2 regions of the Cytobacillus sp. FSL W8-0315 genome follow, and region 1 is predicted to be linked to the other one. Evidence: a T-box and tRNA genes for the amino acid it is inferred to sense, from the RefSeq annotation. Region 1 holds a T-box; the other holds one or more tRNA genes.
The links. The T-box of region 1 lies ahead of ileS (isoleucine--tRNA ligase). A T-box ahead of a tRNA ligase gene usually reads a tRNA of that ligase, here a tRNA-Ile.
Positions count from the first base shown of each region.

Region 2: it has a tRNA-Ile gene. The T-box ahead of ileS (isoleucine--tRNA ligase) is inferred to sense a tRNA for this amino acid. The anticodon was not compared.

Region 1 covers NZ_JBBOOC010000001.1:4,194,526-4,202,147, forward strand. The annotation lists gene pyrR (bifunctional pyr operon transcriptional regulator/uracil phosphoribosyltransferase PyrR) at 112-657, opposite strand; gene MKY20_RS21510 (RluA family pseudouridine synthase) at 867-1,778, opposite strand; gene lspA (signal peptidase II) at 1,750-2,247, opposite strand; gene MKY20_RS21520 (hypothetical protein) at 2,327-2,614, opposite strand; gene ileS (isoleucine--tRNA ligase) at 2,816-5,587, opposite strand; T-box leader at 5,683-5,945, opposite strand; gene MKY20_RS21530 (DivIVA domain-containing protein) at 5,997-6,515, opposite strand; gene MKY20_RS21535 (YlmH family RNA-binding protein) at 6,768-7,541, opposite strand; gene MKY20_RS21540 (YggT family protein) at 7,604-7,622, opposite strand, start outside.
Region 2 covers NZ_JBBOOC010000001.1:706,439-714,060, forward strand. The annotation lists gene guaB (IMP dehydrogenase) at 1-374, opposite strand, end outside; gene MKY20_RS03905 (YaaC family protein) at 487-1,446, shown strand; rRNA gene rrf (5S ribosomal RNA) at 1,926-2,042, opposite strand; rRNA gene MKY20_RS03915 (23S ribosomal RNA) at 2,246-5,181, opposite strand; tRNA gene MKY20_RS03920 (tRNA-Ala) at 5,436-5,511, opposite strand; tRNA gene MKY20_RS03925 (tRNA-Ile) at 5,523-5,599, opposite strand; rRNA gene MKY20_RS03930 (16S ribosomal RNA) at 5,689-7,238, opposite strand; gene MKY20_RS03935 (HD-GYP domain-containing protein) at 7,576-7,622, opposite strand, start outside.

The DNA.
Region 1 (7,622 bases):
AAACCCTCCTTGCCAGATCCGCAAAGAGGGTAAAAGAGCACAGCAAAAGACAGACTGCTTCTGCTGAGTTCCCCTTTGCCAGCCTCTCTGGACTGCATTTAAAAGGGCTATTTAATTTTCAAAAATGCTTACTTGATCGTTTTCATCCACTTCCTTCAGCTCAACAACAATTTTCTCCGAACTGGAGGTTGGAATGTTTTTTCCTACATAATCAGCTCTTATCGGAAGCTCTCTATGGCCCCGGTCCACGAGTACTGCCAGCTGAATCTGCGATGGCCTTCCGATGTCAATCAGCGCATCAAGAGCGGCTCTGACCGTTCTTCCTGTATAAAGAACATCATCGACCAAGATCACTTTCTGATCATTTATATCTTTTGGAACATCTGAGCCTTTGACTAGCGGCTCCTGATTATCAGTCTTTTTTGTAAGATCATCTCTATAGAGAGTGATATCAAGTTCGCCTACATCAATTTTGGCACCTTCTATTTGTTCGATCCGCTCGGCCAGGCGGTTCGCCAGGTAAATCCCCCTTGTGCGGATTCCAATCAGGATGCAATGTTCGATCCCTTTATTTTTCTCTATGATTTCATGAGCTATCCTTGTCAGCGCTCTCCTGATTGCCTGGTCATCCAAAACAATTGCTTTTTGCTGCGGCATTCTGACTCACCTCTATTATCTGATTCTCTTCTGTTAATGTTATATATAAAAAAACCCTCTCACCGATCGGGCGAGAGGGTAAACGATTCTGATGCTGCAGAATAAGGGATACAAATTTCCTTATTCAATCCGTTTCCTTCCCAGCCTCACGGGACTGTTTTAAAGGACTTATTCAACTATTGTCATCTTAAAGCACAATTAGACAATTGTCAACGATTATTTGCCAGTTTATCTAATAGCTCCTCGAAATAAGCAGGTATAGATGCCTCAAATTCCAGGTACTCTCCTGTTCTTGGATGTTCAAATCCAAGAACACCTGCATGCAGTGCCTGTCCGCCAATATCAAGAGTCTTTCTTGGACCGTATTTAGGATCTCCTGCCAGAGGATAGCCAATATATTTCATATGAACACGGATTTGATGAGTTCTTCCCGTTTCCAGCTGGCATTCCACCAGTGTGAAATCCCTGAAACGCTCCAGGACCTGAAAATGAGTAACCGCATGTTTTCCATTGTCAACAACGGTCATGCTTTGACGGTCTTTGGGATCGCGGGCAATAGGCGCATCAATCGTACCATAATCATGGGGAATAACTCCATGAACAACGGCACGGTACTTACGTGTAACCGTTTTATTCATCAGCTGGTTCACAAGACTTTCATGTGCCATATCATTCTTAGCAACCATAAGAAGTCCTGATGTATCTTTATCGATTCTATGAACGATTCCTGGCCTCATAACCCCATTAATTCCTGAAAGATCTGTGCAATGTGCCATAAGTCCATTAACAAGAGTGCCAGTACCATGCCCGGCTGCCGGATGGACCACCATTCCTTTTGGTTTGTTTACCACCAGGACATCTTTATCTTCATAATAAATATCCAGATCCATTTTTTCCGGCACGACATCTAATTCCTCAGGTTCAGGAATTGATATTTCAATTTTATCATTTGCCGTACATTTGTAATTGGTTTTCGGCTTCTGCCCATTTACAAGGACATTGCCGTCTTTGATCCATTGCTGAACCTGCGTTCTTGACCAATCCGCATTCAGTGTGGATAACACTTTATCTATTCTTTCTCCTGCCTGTTCATCAGGAATGATGTGTTCCATTTTCTCCATAAGATTTCTCCTTTTTCTTTGCTTCTCTCTCTTCAAGCAGCATCTGAATCATCAATAATCCTACACCAATGACCAGTGCCGAGTCAGCAATATTGAAAACGGGAAAGTCATAGCCAAAAATATAAGTGTTTACAAAATCCACCACTTCTTTTCGAAATACCCTGTCAATAAAGTTTCCAATCGCTCCGCCCAGCATCAGGCCCAAAGAGACTCCAAGAAGCAATTTGCCTTTGGCTGCTTTTTGAATGTAATAAATGATACCAATTATGACAATAACGGTTATTACGTAGAAAAACCACATTTGCCCCTGCAGGATGCCCCAGGCAGCGCCACGGTTGCGGTGCGATGTAATATAAAGAAAGTCCTCAATAACTTTAACACTTTCCCCTAATTCAAAGTTCTTAACAATCAGCCATTTCGTAAACTGATCAAGTGCTATCACGAACAATGCAATTATGTAATAAAACACAAAGGCAACCCCCAAATCTCATATCATTACCTTTGCATTTTAGCACAAACTGAATAAAAAACACAGCACGCGCCTAAACTCAGTGGAAAATAGATTTTCTGTAGAATTTCCCAAGCCTGCTGCAATCCTCCATTGTTTTTAAAGTAGGGATCATATGAAGCAAATCTGACGGGAGCAGCTCACCTGAAATTTCACATATGCCAAAGCTTCCAGTTTCAATTTTGCTGAGTGTTTGCTCGATATCATGCAGTTCTTCCAATAAAATAGGTTTTATCAAAGCGGAACTATTGCCTTCCATTAGTCTTTCCAATATTTCCTGTCTTGTATTACGGAGTTCTGTATATAGCCCTTCTGCCTTTGCATCCATGCCGTTTCCTCCGTTCTATGATGTTTACTTTATTATCTTCTCGGATCGGATTTCAGACACGGGCAAACTTTTAGCAAACGGCACAACATTTAGTGAAGGTGGAATTATTTATAAAATGGATTTCGCATTCGCCTTAGGATAAAAAAGAACGTCATTTATCAAAAAAAACAGTCCCCCAAATATTTGAGGGACTGCAGGTATTTAAGCCAAGTGGCTATAATTATTCTTTACAACCTCAGCACAGCGGGGGCAAAGAGTGTCATAGCCTTCTGTCTGGCCGACTTCTGGAGTAACTGTCCAGCAGCGATCACATGTTTCGCCTTCTGCTTTGGAAACCACAATTGCAGTATTTTCAAATTTCACGGCATTTTCAGGTGCATCTGACAGGCTGCCTGCAACCTCAAATCCAGAAACGATAAAGATTTGCTGAAGATTTTCCTGAATTGAATCCAGCAGGCTCTTTGCTTGATCATTTACATAAAGTGTCACTTTAGCAGTCAGAGATTTGCCGATCACCTTTTCATTACGCGCTTCCTCCAATGCTTTAAGAACATCATTGCGAAGCTTCATAAATGCAGTCCACTTTTCTTCCAGCTGTTTCGCGTTCGGAAGCTCTTGATATTCAGGCATATCCGTCAATTGTACACTTACTTCCTTCACATTCGGAATAAAGCTCCAAACTTCATCTGAAGTATGGGAAAGGATAGGTGCAACAAGTTTTGTCAAAGCAATAAGGCTCTCATATAAAACAGTTTGGATAGCACGGCGTTCTGCATTATCTTTCGCTTCAATGTATAGGACATCTTTAGCAAAATCAAGATAGAATGCACTTAGATCCAATGTACAGAAATTATTGACAGCATGGTAGATGCTGGCAAATTCATAGCGGTCATAAGACTCGCGAACATTCTTGATCAGTTTATTCAGCTTAACAAGCATAAACTGGTCAACTTCACGCAGGTTTTCAAATGAAACCGAGTCTGTTGCCGGGTTAAAATCATCCAGATTTCCAAGCAAGAAGCGGAACGTATTGCGGATCTTTCTATATACTTCTGCAACCTGCTTCAGAATAGCATCAGATACCCGGACATCTGCCTGATAATCAACTGACGCCACCCATAAACGCAGAATGTCAGCACCAAGCTGATTCATGACTTTTGCCGGAACAACTACGTTTCCGATGGATTTACTCATTTTTCTTCCTTCGCCATCAAGTGTGAACCCGTGGCTCAGGACACCTTTATAAGGAGCTTTGCCTGTTACTGCTACAGCAGTTGAAAGTGAAGAGTTAAACCAGCCTCGGTATTGATCAGAGCCTTCAAGGTATAAATCTGCAGGACGCTGTAAATCGTCGCGCTCTAAAAGAACTGCCTGATGGGAAGAACCGGAATCAAACCACACGTCCATGATATCCGTTTCTTTTGTAAACTGGCCATTCGGGCTTCCTGGATGTGTAAATCCTTCAGGCAGCAGTTCTTTCGCTTCTCTCTCGAACCAGATGTTCGAACCATGTTCACGGAAAAGATTAGACACATGTTCAATTGTTTCATCTGTGATAATTTCTTCTCCATTTTCCGCATAAAAGACAGGAATTGGCACGCCCCATACACGCTGTCGGGAGATGCACCAATCACCGCGGTCCCTGACCATGTTAAATAGTCTTGTCTCGCCCCATGCAGGATACCAATTTGTTTCCTTAACAGCTTCCAGAAGTTCATTGCGGAAATCTTTAATGGATGCAAACCATTGGGCAGTAGCACGGAAAATAACTGGTTTTTTCGTTCTCCAGTCATGCGGATAAGAGTGAGTAATAAAAGTAAGTTTTAATAAAGCCCCGGCTTCCTCAAGTTTTTCAGTAATCGGCTTATTGGCTGCATCATAGAATAAACCTTCAAAGCCAGGAGCTTCACTAGTCATGTTTCCTTTATCATCAACCGGGCATAATACGTCTAACCCGTATTTCATGCCTACATGGAAATCGTCTTCCCCATGGCCAGGAGCAGTGTGAACACACCCAGTACCAGCATCAGTTGTAACATGCTCACCCAGCATGACAAGGGAATCACGGCCATAAAGGGGATGCTCGGCAACTACATTTTCGAGGTCGGTCCCTTTTACTGATTGGACAACTTTATAGTCTTCCCATTCAAATTCTTTAGCCACTGAAGCCAGTAAATCTTCAGCAACCATAAACTTTTTGCTGTTTGCCTCAACTACACTATAGGTAAGGTCCGGATGAATTGAAATTCCAAGGTTTGCCGGAATAGTCCATGGAGTAGTAGTCCAGATGACAATATGAGTGTCCTGATCTAATACGTTCTTGCCATCTTTTACTTTAAAAGCAACATAGATGGACGGTGAACGCTTATCTTTATACTCAATTTCAGCTTCAGCCAGAGCTGATTCAGATGATGGTGACCAATATACAGGCTTTTTACCTTTGTAGATATAGCCTTTTTTCGCCATTTCCCCAAATACTTTTATTTGCTGGGCTTCGTACTCAGGCTTTAGAGTGATGTATGGATTCTCCCAGTCACCGCGGACGCCTAAGCGCTTAAATTGACCGCGCTGGCTGTCAATCTGCTCGTATGCATACTCTTCACAAAGCTTGCGGAACTCAGCAATACTCATTTCTTTACGCTTTACGCCTTTGTTTGTCAAGGCCTGCTCAATTGGCAAACCATGTGTATCCCAGCCAGGAACATATGGAGCATTATAGCCAGTCATTGACTTAGAGCGTACGATGAAATCCTTTAAGATTTTATTCAGCGCATGGCCGATGTGGATGTCGCCATTCGCATATGGAGGACCATCATGCAGAACAAACATTGGACGGCCTTTGGTCCGTTCCTGGACCTTCTCATAAATATTCATCTCTTCCCATTTTGCCTGAATTTCTGGTTCGCGCTTTGGAAGATTGCCGCGCATTGGGAATTCGGTTTTTGGCATTAATAAACTATCTTTGTAATCCATTCCTTTGCCTCCTGTTTATAACTCATTAAATACCATGATAGCCAATGAGAGCTGATAAAAACCACAGTAAAATACAAAAAAACCTTCCCATCCCAAAAAGGGACGAGAAGGTTGTATTCTCCCGCGGTACCACCCTTGTAGATGAAAAATGATTATGTTTCATCCGCTCAAAGAATTCTTAACGTGAATGAACCGCCTTGGCCTACTGATGGTTATACGTTCGGCAAGGAACTCAAGGGTGATTTTCCAGCTTTTGCTTATACCCGGGCTTCCACCATCCCCGGCTCGCTTACAGAGTAAGAATGCCATTCTGTACATAAGCTTTGAAAGACTGTACTGTCCCTCTCATTGTTGATAAACATCGTATTTTACTTTGTTTTAAAATTATATGCGATATTTCCAGCTTTCGTCAAGCCAGTGATTCTTCTTCTTCTCTTAATGACTTAAGTTCAGTGGAATCCAGCTTATATTCCATTAAATGATCCCAATCATCGTTGTTTAGCATATCCAGCTGTGCTTCAACAAGCATCTTGAAACGTGTTCGGAATACTTTGGACTGTTTCTTTAAATCTTCAATATCCAGTGCGATTTTTCTCGCTTTAGACAGGGATTCGTTCACAATTCTGTCAGCATTCTTTTCAGCTTCTTTAATGATTAGCTTCGCTTCTTTATGGGCATTGCGCTTTACTTCCTCTGCTGCTTCCTGTGCAACCACAATAGATTTATTAAGTGTTTCTTCAATTGTAGTAAAGTGGCCTATGCGTTCGTTTGTATCATTGAGCTTTTCTTCAAGCTCCTTTTTTTCCCTGATCAGGATTTCGTAGTCCTTTATGATCTGGTCGAGGAATTCGTTTACTTCATCTTCGTCATAACCGCGGAATCCTTTGCTGAATTCCTTGTTATGAATATCTAACGGTGTTAATGGCATGTGTGCCACCTCCCAGGTCTGTTGATCTTATGTAAATTGGTTTGAGCCTGCTGGTTCATTTTAATTATAGCAGACTCCGTAGTCTTTTGATTATTTATTCGACAGGTTGTTTCAAATTCCTTCAAGATTATAAAAAATTTTATCTGTTTGCTTAAGTGTTGACTTCCGCTGCAGGCACTCAGCCCGGCGGGCTTCCGGCAGCCTCCTGAGTGCGCTGACCCCAGTAGTCTCGCTCCATACATCGCATATAGGCTATCTCTGCCTCCCAGCAATAATCCTCCATTTGTCCTTCTTTGTTTTCCCATCTATATCTATGATTTTGGAACGGCCTTGACCCCTGACTGAGATGATGTCGCTTTGCTGGCATTCAAATGAGGGGTTTTCTATTTGCGTCCAATTGACTTTGACTAATCCCTGCTGGATATAGAGCTGGGATTTTTGCCTGGAGATATTGTAGATGGCTGAGATGACTGTATCCAATCTCAGGGATGAAGAGGTGATGGAGCTTTCTTTCCACACTTCTGCTGATTGGATTGCCTCTGAAAAGGGCAGTTTTTTCAGGGACACGGAAGCTCTGCCAATTGACTGCAGCTGCAGGCTGATGTAATCTTCAATTTCTTGTGCTGCAAAAAACTGGATTCTGTCGTCTTCAAAAAGGATATCACCGAATTTCCCTCTTTTTAGCCCTAGAGACATTAGACTGCCCAGGACTTGCGGGTGTTCTATGGTGACAAACTTTTTTGGGTATTCCAGTTCAAACAGCCGAATTTGAAAATCTCCCTCATCGCTTTCATAGTAATCCGGAAATATGAGGGCTCTCTTTCTCTCAGCATTTGGAGTTCCGCCAAATAAAGCAAATAAGATTCCGGCATGCTGCCCTATGACGCTTTTAAGGATTTGCTGCTCCCTTGGGTCAAGAAAATCAGTAAGCTTTGGTGCATATGTATTTTCTACAAGGTCTTTCCAGTTAAGAACCTGATCGATAAATTCTTTTTCTTCCGGCCGGAAGTGCTGATAAATGGTCATCTTTAAGGAACCTCCTTTTTACACAAATAAAAAAGGGCCATTTGATAGCCCTGTTTGTAGTCTTATGAAATCCAATAAAAA
Region 2 (7,622 bases), 3.5 Mb from region 1:
ATTGGCACACCGGAAATCCGGTACTTGCCCATTAAATGCTCTGCGTCAAATACCTGCTGTTCTGGAGTTAGAAAGAATGGGTCAGTAATAACGCCGCTTTCTGAACGCTTTACTTTATCCACCTGATCAGCCTGCTGTTCAATGGACATGTTCTTATGGATAACCCCCAAACCGCCCTGGCGAGCCATAGCGATCGCCATTTCAGCTTCAGTTACCGTATCCATTCCGGCACTGATTACTGGAATGTTGAGTGCAATCTTTTCAGTCAAATTTACTTTAAGGCTGACATCACGAGGAAGCACCTCTGATTTCGATGGAACCAGTAAAACATCATCAAAAGTTAAACCTTCTTTTGCAAACTTAGTTTCCCACATCTTTTTTGACCTCCTGGACTCGAAAATATTATTAGTAGGTTATCAATTGGACAAAATACTGTCAAGGACGGATTAATATGTTGGATTTTTCAAAAGATTCGGAGGTTTCACTGTGATACATTCATTTGACCTTAAAAACTCCTTTTTATACTTCTTTTCTGCGAACACTTCACAGGAATTTTTAAAGAAATGCTACCAAAAGCAAAACCTGGATCAGGCTGAACAAAAGAGCTATGAAAACAGTTACCCTTTTATATACTATCTAGAACACGGACAAGTATACTACGAGCAGGCAGAGAAGGCACCATTGGTTATCAAGCCGATTCTCTTTTTTTATGGACTTGTTCACCTTGTTAAGGCCTGCATTCTGACAGTAGACCCTAATTATCCGGAAACCACTTCTGTTTTGGCACACGGGGTCTCCACCAGGAAAAGAAAAAAGCAGCAATATAATTTTTTTCAGGACGAAGTGAAATTTCAAAAAAGCGGGCTTTTCCCCTATATGGGAGAAAAATTGTTCCACATGAAACATTTGGAAGGCGAAAAAACAACGATGGGAGAGTTATTTGGCCAAATTCCCGAGCTTAACTATTTATACAGCCAGACAGAGGGCCGAACTACTTTTCTTGAAGCAGAGCTGGAAAAGGATGTATTCATTTTGCCAAGAATGATCCTCGATCGCTTTCATATGACCGAGTCCCGCTTTGTTGAATACCTGCAGTCAAAATCAGACTTTAATATATGCTTTCAGGAGTCAGCGGGATTAGACCTTAAATTTTCTGCAAAAAACTTGAATACATATAATTATAAGCCCTTAAGATATAGTCTTGATGCCGGAAAGTTTTTCTTTCCGCTTGCTAAAGACGGTCTGATTGATTTTCCTGAACTTCTTATTCATTTCCTGCTGCTGTATAACTTAAGCATGATTGCCCGCTACGAAACAGAATGGTGGAGCGAACTCATCAAAATGATGCCTAATAAAGACTATCCCTTTATTCAGACTTTTCTACAGATTACATCCTCAAAGGGGCTATATCTGATTTATCAATATTTGGCTGATAAGAAACACTAAGCAGCTGGAAGATGATAGTGATCGCGGATTTCCTGTGCATGTGTAACCTGATTTTTGCGGGCAATTTAGGGATAGCAGAGTGGAAGGATGCTTGCTTGTAGACTGGGGATTTATCTGAGGCATTCCGTAGGGCTTATCTGGCATGAATCGGATTTGATCCATCATGTATTGGATTTTATGTAACAGGTTTTTGATTTAACTAGCAGGAATTCGATTTTATCTCGCATGTTTTGATTTTTATTTCACATTTGGCACACTTCATCTTTGCTGCAAACAGATTTGACTTTTAAAACAGACGGCGGAATAAAGAGTGGCGCATATCATTTAATTTTGGCACATATATGAGTGAAAGTGGCGCATTTTTTTAGCTGAAGTGACGCATATATGCATTTTTCATAAAAAGATGAGTAAGAAGATATTTGGATTCAATAAATCATCCACATACAAAAAAAGAGCACTCATCAGGTGCTCTTTCATATGCCCGGCAGCGTCCTACTCTCACAGGGGGACAGCCCCCAACTACCATCGGCGCTGAGAAGCTTAACTTCCGTGTTCGGTATGGGAACGGGTGTGACCTTCTCGCTATCGCCACCGGACTATTTGGTTGAAGAAACTTCGTTCCCTCAAAACTAGATAATGTATGAAGAAGTATTTGCCGAGTATTCACCAATGACTTGTCTAGCTTCGGCTCCTAACTTCTCGGCCGTTTCGATCCGTCCCTCCAAATCCCAAAACCAGGATTTGAATGGCCGGCTCTCCAACGTCTCTCGAAGTTGAACAGTCGCCTCCGCTTTTCGTTTTGGTTAAGTCCTCGATCGATTAGTATCAGTCAGCTCCACATGTCGCCACGCTTCCACCTCTGACCTATCAACCTGATCATCTTTCAGGGATCTTACTAGCTTGACGCTATGGGAAATCTCATCTCGAGGGGGGCTTCATGCTTAGATGCTTTCAGCACTTATCCCTTCCGCACATAGCTACCCAGCGATGCCTTTGGCAAGACAACTGGTACACCAGCGGTGCGTCCATCCCGGTCCTCTCGTACTAAGGACAGCTCCTCTCAAATTTCCTGCGCCCACGACGGATAGGGACCGAACTGTCTCACGACGTTCTGAACCCAGCTCGCGTACCGCTTTAATGGGCGAACAGCCCAACCCTTGGGACCGACTACAGCCCCAGGATGCGATGAGCCGACATCGAGGTGCCAAACCTCCCCGTCGATGTGGACTCTTGGGGGAGATAAGCCTGTTATCCCCGGGGTAGCTTTTATCCGTTGAGCGATGGCCCTTCCATGCGGAACCACCGGATCACTAAGCCCGACTTTCGTCCCTGCTCGACTTGTAGGTCTCGCAGTCAAGCTCCCTTGTGCCTTTACACTCTGCGAATGATTTCCAACCATTCTGAGGGAACCTTTGGGCGCCTCCGTTACTTTTTAGGAGGCGACCGCCCCAGTCAAACTGCCCACCTGACACTGTCTCCCGCCCCGATAAGGGGCGCGGGTTAGAATTTCAATACAGCCAGGGTAGTATCCCACCGACGCCTCCACCGAAGCTGGCGCTCCGGCTTCTCAGGCTCCTACCTATCCTGTACAAGCTGTACCAAAATTCAATATCAGGCTACAGTAAAGCTCCACGGGGTCTTTCCGTCCTGTCGCGGGTAACCTGCATCTTCACAGGTACTATAATTTCACCGAGTCTCTCGTTGAGACAGTGCCCAGATCGTTACGCCTTTCGTGCGGGTCGGAACTTACCCGACAAGGAATTTCGCTACCTTAGGACCGTTATAGTTACGGCCGCCGTTTACTGGGGCTTCGATTCAAAGCTTCGCTTGCGCTAACCTCTCCTCTTAACCTTCCAGCACCGGGCAGGCGTCAGCCCCTATACTTCGCCTTGCGGCTTCGCAGAGACCTGTGTTTTTGCTAAACAGTCGCCTGGGCCTATTCACTGCGGCTCATCAGGGCTATTCACCCTAATGAGCACCCCTTCTCCCGAAGTTACGGGGTCATTTTGCCGAGTTCCTTAACGAGAGTTCTCTCGCTCACCTTAGGATTCTCTCCTCGCCTACCTGTGTCGGTTTGCGGTACGGGCACCTTTTCCCTCGCTAGAGGCTTTTCTTGGCAGTGTGGAATCAGGAACTTCGGTACTAAATTTCCCTCGCCGTCACAGCTCAGCCTATGTGGTAACGGGATTTGCCTCGTTACCGGCCTAACTGCTTGGACACGCTAATCCAGCAGCGTGCTTACCCTATCCTCCTGCGTCCCCCCATTGCTCAAACGGTAAAGAGGTGGTACAGGAATATCAACCTGTTGTCCATCGCCTACGCTTTTCAGCCTCGGCTTAGGTCCCGACTAACCCTGAGCGGACGAGCCTTCCTCAGGAAACCTTAGGCATTCGGTGGATGGGATTCTCACCCATCTTTCGCTACTCATACCGGCATTCTCACTTCTAAGCGCTCCACCAGTCCTTGCGGTCTGGCTTCAACGCCCTTAGAACGCTCTCCTACCACTGACATCGTAAGATGTCAATCCACAGCTTCGGTGATACGTTTAGCCCCGGTACATTTTCGGCGCGGAGTCACTCGACCAGTGAGCTATTACGCACTCTTTAAATGGTGGCTGCTTCTAAGCCAACATCCTGGTTGTCTAAGCAACTCCACATCCTTTTCCACTTAACGTATACTTTGGGACCTTAGCTGGTGGTCTGGGCTGTTTCCCTCTTGACTACGGATCTTATCACTCGCAGTCTGACTCCCATGGATAAGTCTTTGGCATTCGGAGTTTGTCTGAATTCGGTAACCCGATGGGGGCCCCTAGTCCAAACAGTGCTCTACCTCCAAGACTCTTACTACATGAGGCTAGCCCTAAAGCTATTTCGGAGAGAACCAGCTATCTCCAAGTTCGATTGGAATTTCTCCGCTACCCACACCTCATCCCCGCACTTTTCAACGTGCGTGGGTTCGGGCCTCCATCCAGTGTTACCTGGACTTCACCCTGGACATGGGTAGATCACCTGGTTTCGGGTCTACGACCACATACTCATTCGCCCTATTCAGACTCGCTTTCGCTGCGGCTCCGTCTCATCAACTTAACCTCGCATGTAATCGTAACTCGCCGGTTCATTCTACAAAAGGCACGCTATCACCCATTAACGGGCTCTAACTACTTGTAGGCACACGGTTTCAGGATCTCTTTCACTCCCCTTCCGGGGTGCTTTTCACCTTTCCCTCACGGTACTGGTTCACTATCGGTCACTAGGGAGTATTTAGCCTTGGGAGATGGTCCTCCCTGCTTCCGACGGGATTTCTCGTGTCCCGCCGTACTCAGGATCCACTCTGGAGGGAACGAAGTTTCAACTACAGGGCTTTTACCTTCTCTGGCCGGCCTTTCCAGACCTGTTCATTTACCTCGTTCCTTTGTAACTCCGTGTAGAGTGTCCTACAACCCCAAGAGGCAAGCCTCTTGGTTTGGGCTAATCCCGTTTCGCTCGCCGCTACTCAGGGAATCGCGTTTGCTTTCTCTTCCTCCGGGTACTTAGATGTTTCAGTTCCCCGGGTCTGCCTTCTATACCCTATGTATTCAGGTAAAGATCCTATCCCATTACGGATAGGGGGTTTCCCCATTCGGAAATCTCCGGATCAAAGCTTACTTACAGCTCCCCGAAGCATATCGGTGTTAGTACCGTCCTTCATCGGCTCCTAGTGCCAAGGCATTCACCGTGCGCCCTTTCTAACTTAACCTACTTCGGCCGCTGATCGACTGCGGATCTCTGCGTCAGCTCTCTCGCTCCGCTCCTCACGTACTGAAGTACGCTCCGGTGCTCACTCGGTCGCTTCCTTGATCTCCTTGCCGCTCATCGTCCTCATGGTTTGTGCTCTTACTTATTTTCAAAATAAGAGAAAAAAACTAAGATGGCGATTACTCGGTTATTGCTTCTTCATTAACATTATCTAGTTTTCAAGGAACAAAAAATAACGAATGGATTCGTTATGGTTGGTGGAGCCTAGCGGGATCGAACCGCTGACCTCCTGCGTGCAAAGCAGGCGCTCTCCCAGCTGAGCTAAGGCCCCATTATATGAGATGGTGGGCCTAAATGGACTCGAACCATCGACCTCACGCTTATCAGGCGTGCGCTCTAACCAGCTGAGCTATAGGCCCACATAATAGGTAAAGTATTAAAATGTGAGAGATTGAACTCTCAAAACTGAACGAACAAAACGCGTCACGTTTCATGTAAATATCCTTAGAAAGGAGGTGATCCAGCCGCACCTTCCGATACGGCTACCTTGTTACGACTTCACCCCAATCATCTGTCCCACCTTAGGCGGCTGGCTCCAAAAGGTTACCCCACCGACTTCGGGTGTTACAAACTCTCGTGGTGTGACGGGCGGTGTGTACAAGGCCCGGGAACGTATTCACCGCGGCATGCTGATCCGCGATTACTAGCGATTCCGGCTTCATGCAGGCGAGTTGCAGCCTGCAATCCGAACTGAGAATGGTTTTATGGGATTCGCTTAACCTCGCGGTCTCGCAGCCCTTTGTACCATCCATTGTAGCACGTGTGTAGCCCAGGTCATAAGGGGCATGATGATTTGACGTCATCCCCACCTTCCTCCGGTTTGTCACCGGCAGTCACCTTAGAGTGCCCAACTGAATGCTGGCAACTAAGATCAAGGGTTGCGCTCGTTGCGGGACTTAACCCAACATCTCACGACACGAGCTGACGACAACCATGCACCACCTGTCATCCTGTCCCCCGAAGGGGAACGCCCTATCTCTAGGGTTGTCAGGAGATGTCAAGACCTGGTAAGGTTCTTCGCGTTGCTTCGAATTAAACCACATGCTCCACCGCTTGTGCGGGCCCCCGTCAATTCCTTTGAGTTTCAGCCTTGCGGCCGTACTCCCCAGGCGGAGTGCTTAATGCGTTTGCTGCAGCACTAAAGGGCGGAAACCCTCTAACACTTAGCACTCATCGTTTACGGCGTGGACTACCAGGGTATCTAATCCTGTTTGCTCCCCACGCTTTCGCGCCTCAGCGTCAGTTACAGACCAAAGAGTCGCCTTCGCCACTGGTGTTCCTCCACATCTCTACGCATTTCACCGCTACACGTGGAATTCCACTCTTCTCTTCTGCACTCAAGTTCCCCAGTTTCCAATGACCCTCCCCGGTTGAGCCGGGGGCTTTCACATCAGACTTAAGGAACCGCCTGCGCGCGCTTTACGCCCAATAATTCCGGACAACGCTTGCCACCTACGTATTACCGCGGCTGCTGGCACGTAGTTAGCCGTGGCTTTCTGGTTAGGTACCGTCAAGGTACCGGCAGTTACTCCGGTACTTGTTCTTCCCTAACAACAGAGTTTTACGATCCGAAAACCTTCATCACTCACGCGGCGTTGCTCCGTCAGACTTTCGTCCATTGCGGAAGATTCCCTACTGCTGCCTCCCGTAGGAGTCTGGGCCGTGTCTCAGTCCCAGTGTGGCCGATCACCCTCTCAGGTCGGCTACGCATCGTTGCCTTGGTGAGCCGTTACCTCACCAACTAGCTAATGCGCCGCGGGCCCATCTGTAAGTGATAGCCGAAACCATCTTTCAGCTTTCCCTCATGTGAGGGAAAGAATTATCCGGTATTAGCCCCGGTTTCCCGGAGTTATCCCAGTCTTACAGGCAGGTTGCCCACGTGTTACTCACCCGTCCGCCGCTGACTTCAGGGAGCAAGCTCCCATCTGTCCGCTCGACTTGCATGTATTAGGCACGCCGCCAGCGTTCGTCCTGAGCCAGGATCAAACTCTCCATATAAGAGTTGATTAAGCTCATAAGTTGTCTTTTCAAAAAAGACTAAAGAATTAACGTTGACGTTTTTGTTCGTTCAGTTTTCAAAGATCAATCTGCCGCTTGAGGCGACTTAATTAATATATCATTTCTGATAATCAATGTCAACAAGTTTTTTTATCTCATCAAATGATGATGTTCATCTCTTGCTGACTTGAATTAGTATACCAGCTCTTATCTATTAATTGCAAGCACTTTTTAATAGAATCTATATCTTTTTTCAAAAGTAAGGTCTGTTTAATTTGTCTGTTGTATTCAGCATCGAGTCTTAGCAGAGCCAAATAAAAAAGACCGCGGTATGCAGTCATTTTAATACTTCATCAATATATAACTGGCGGTTTTTCTCTAATT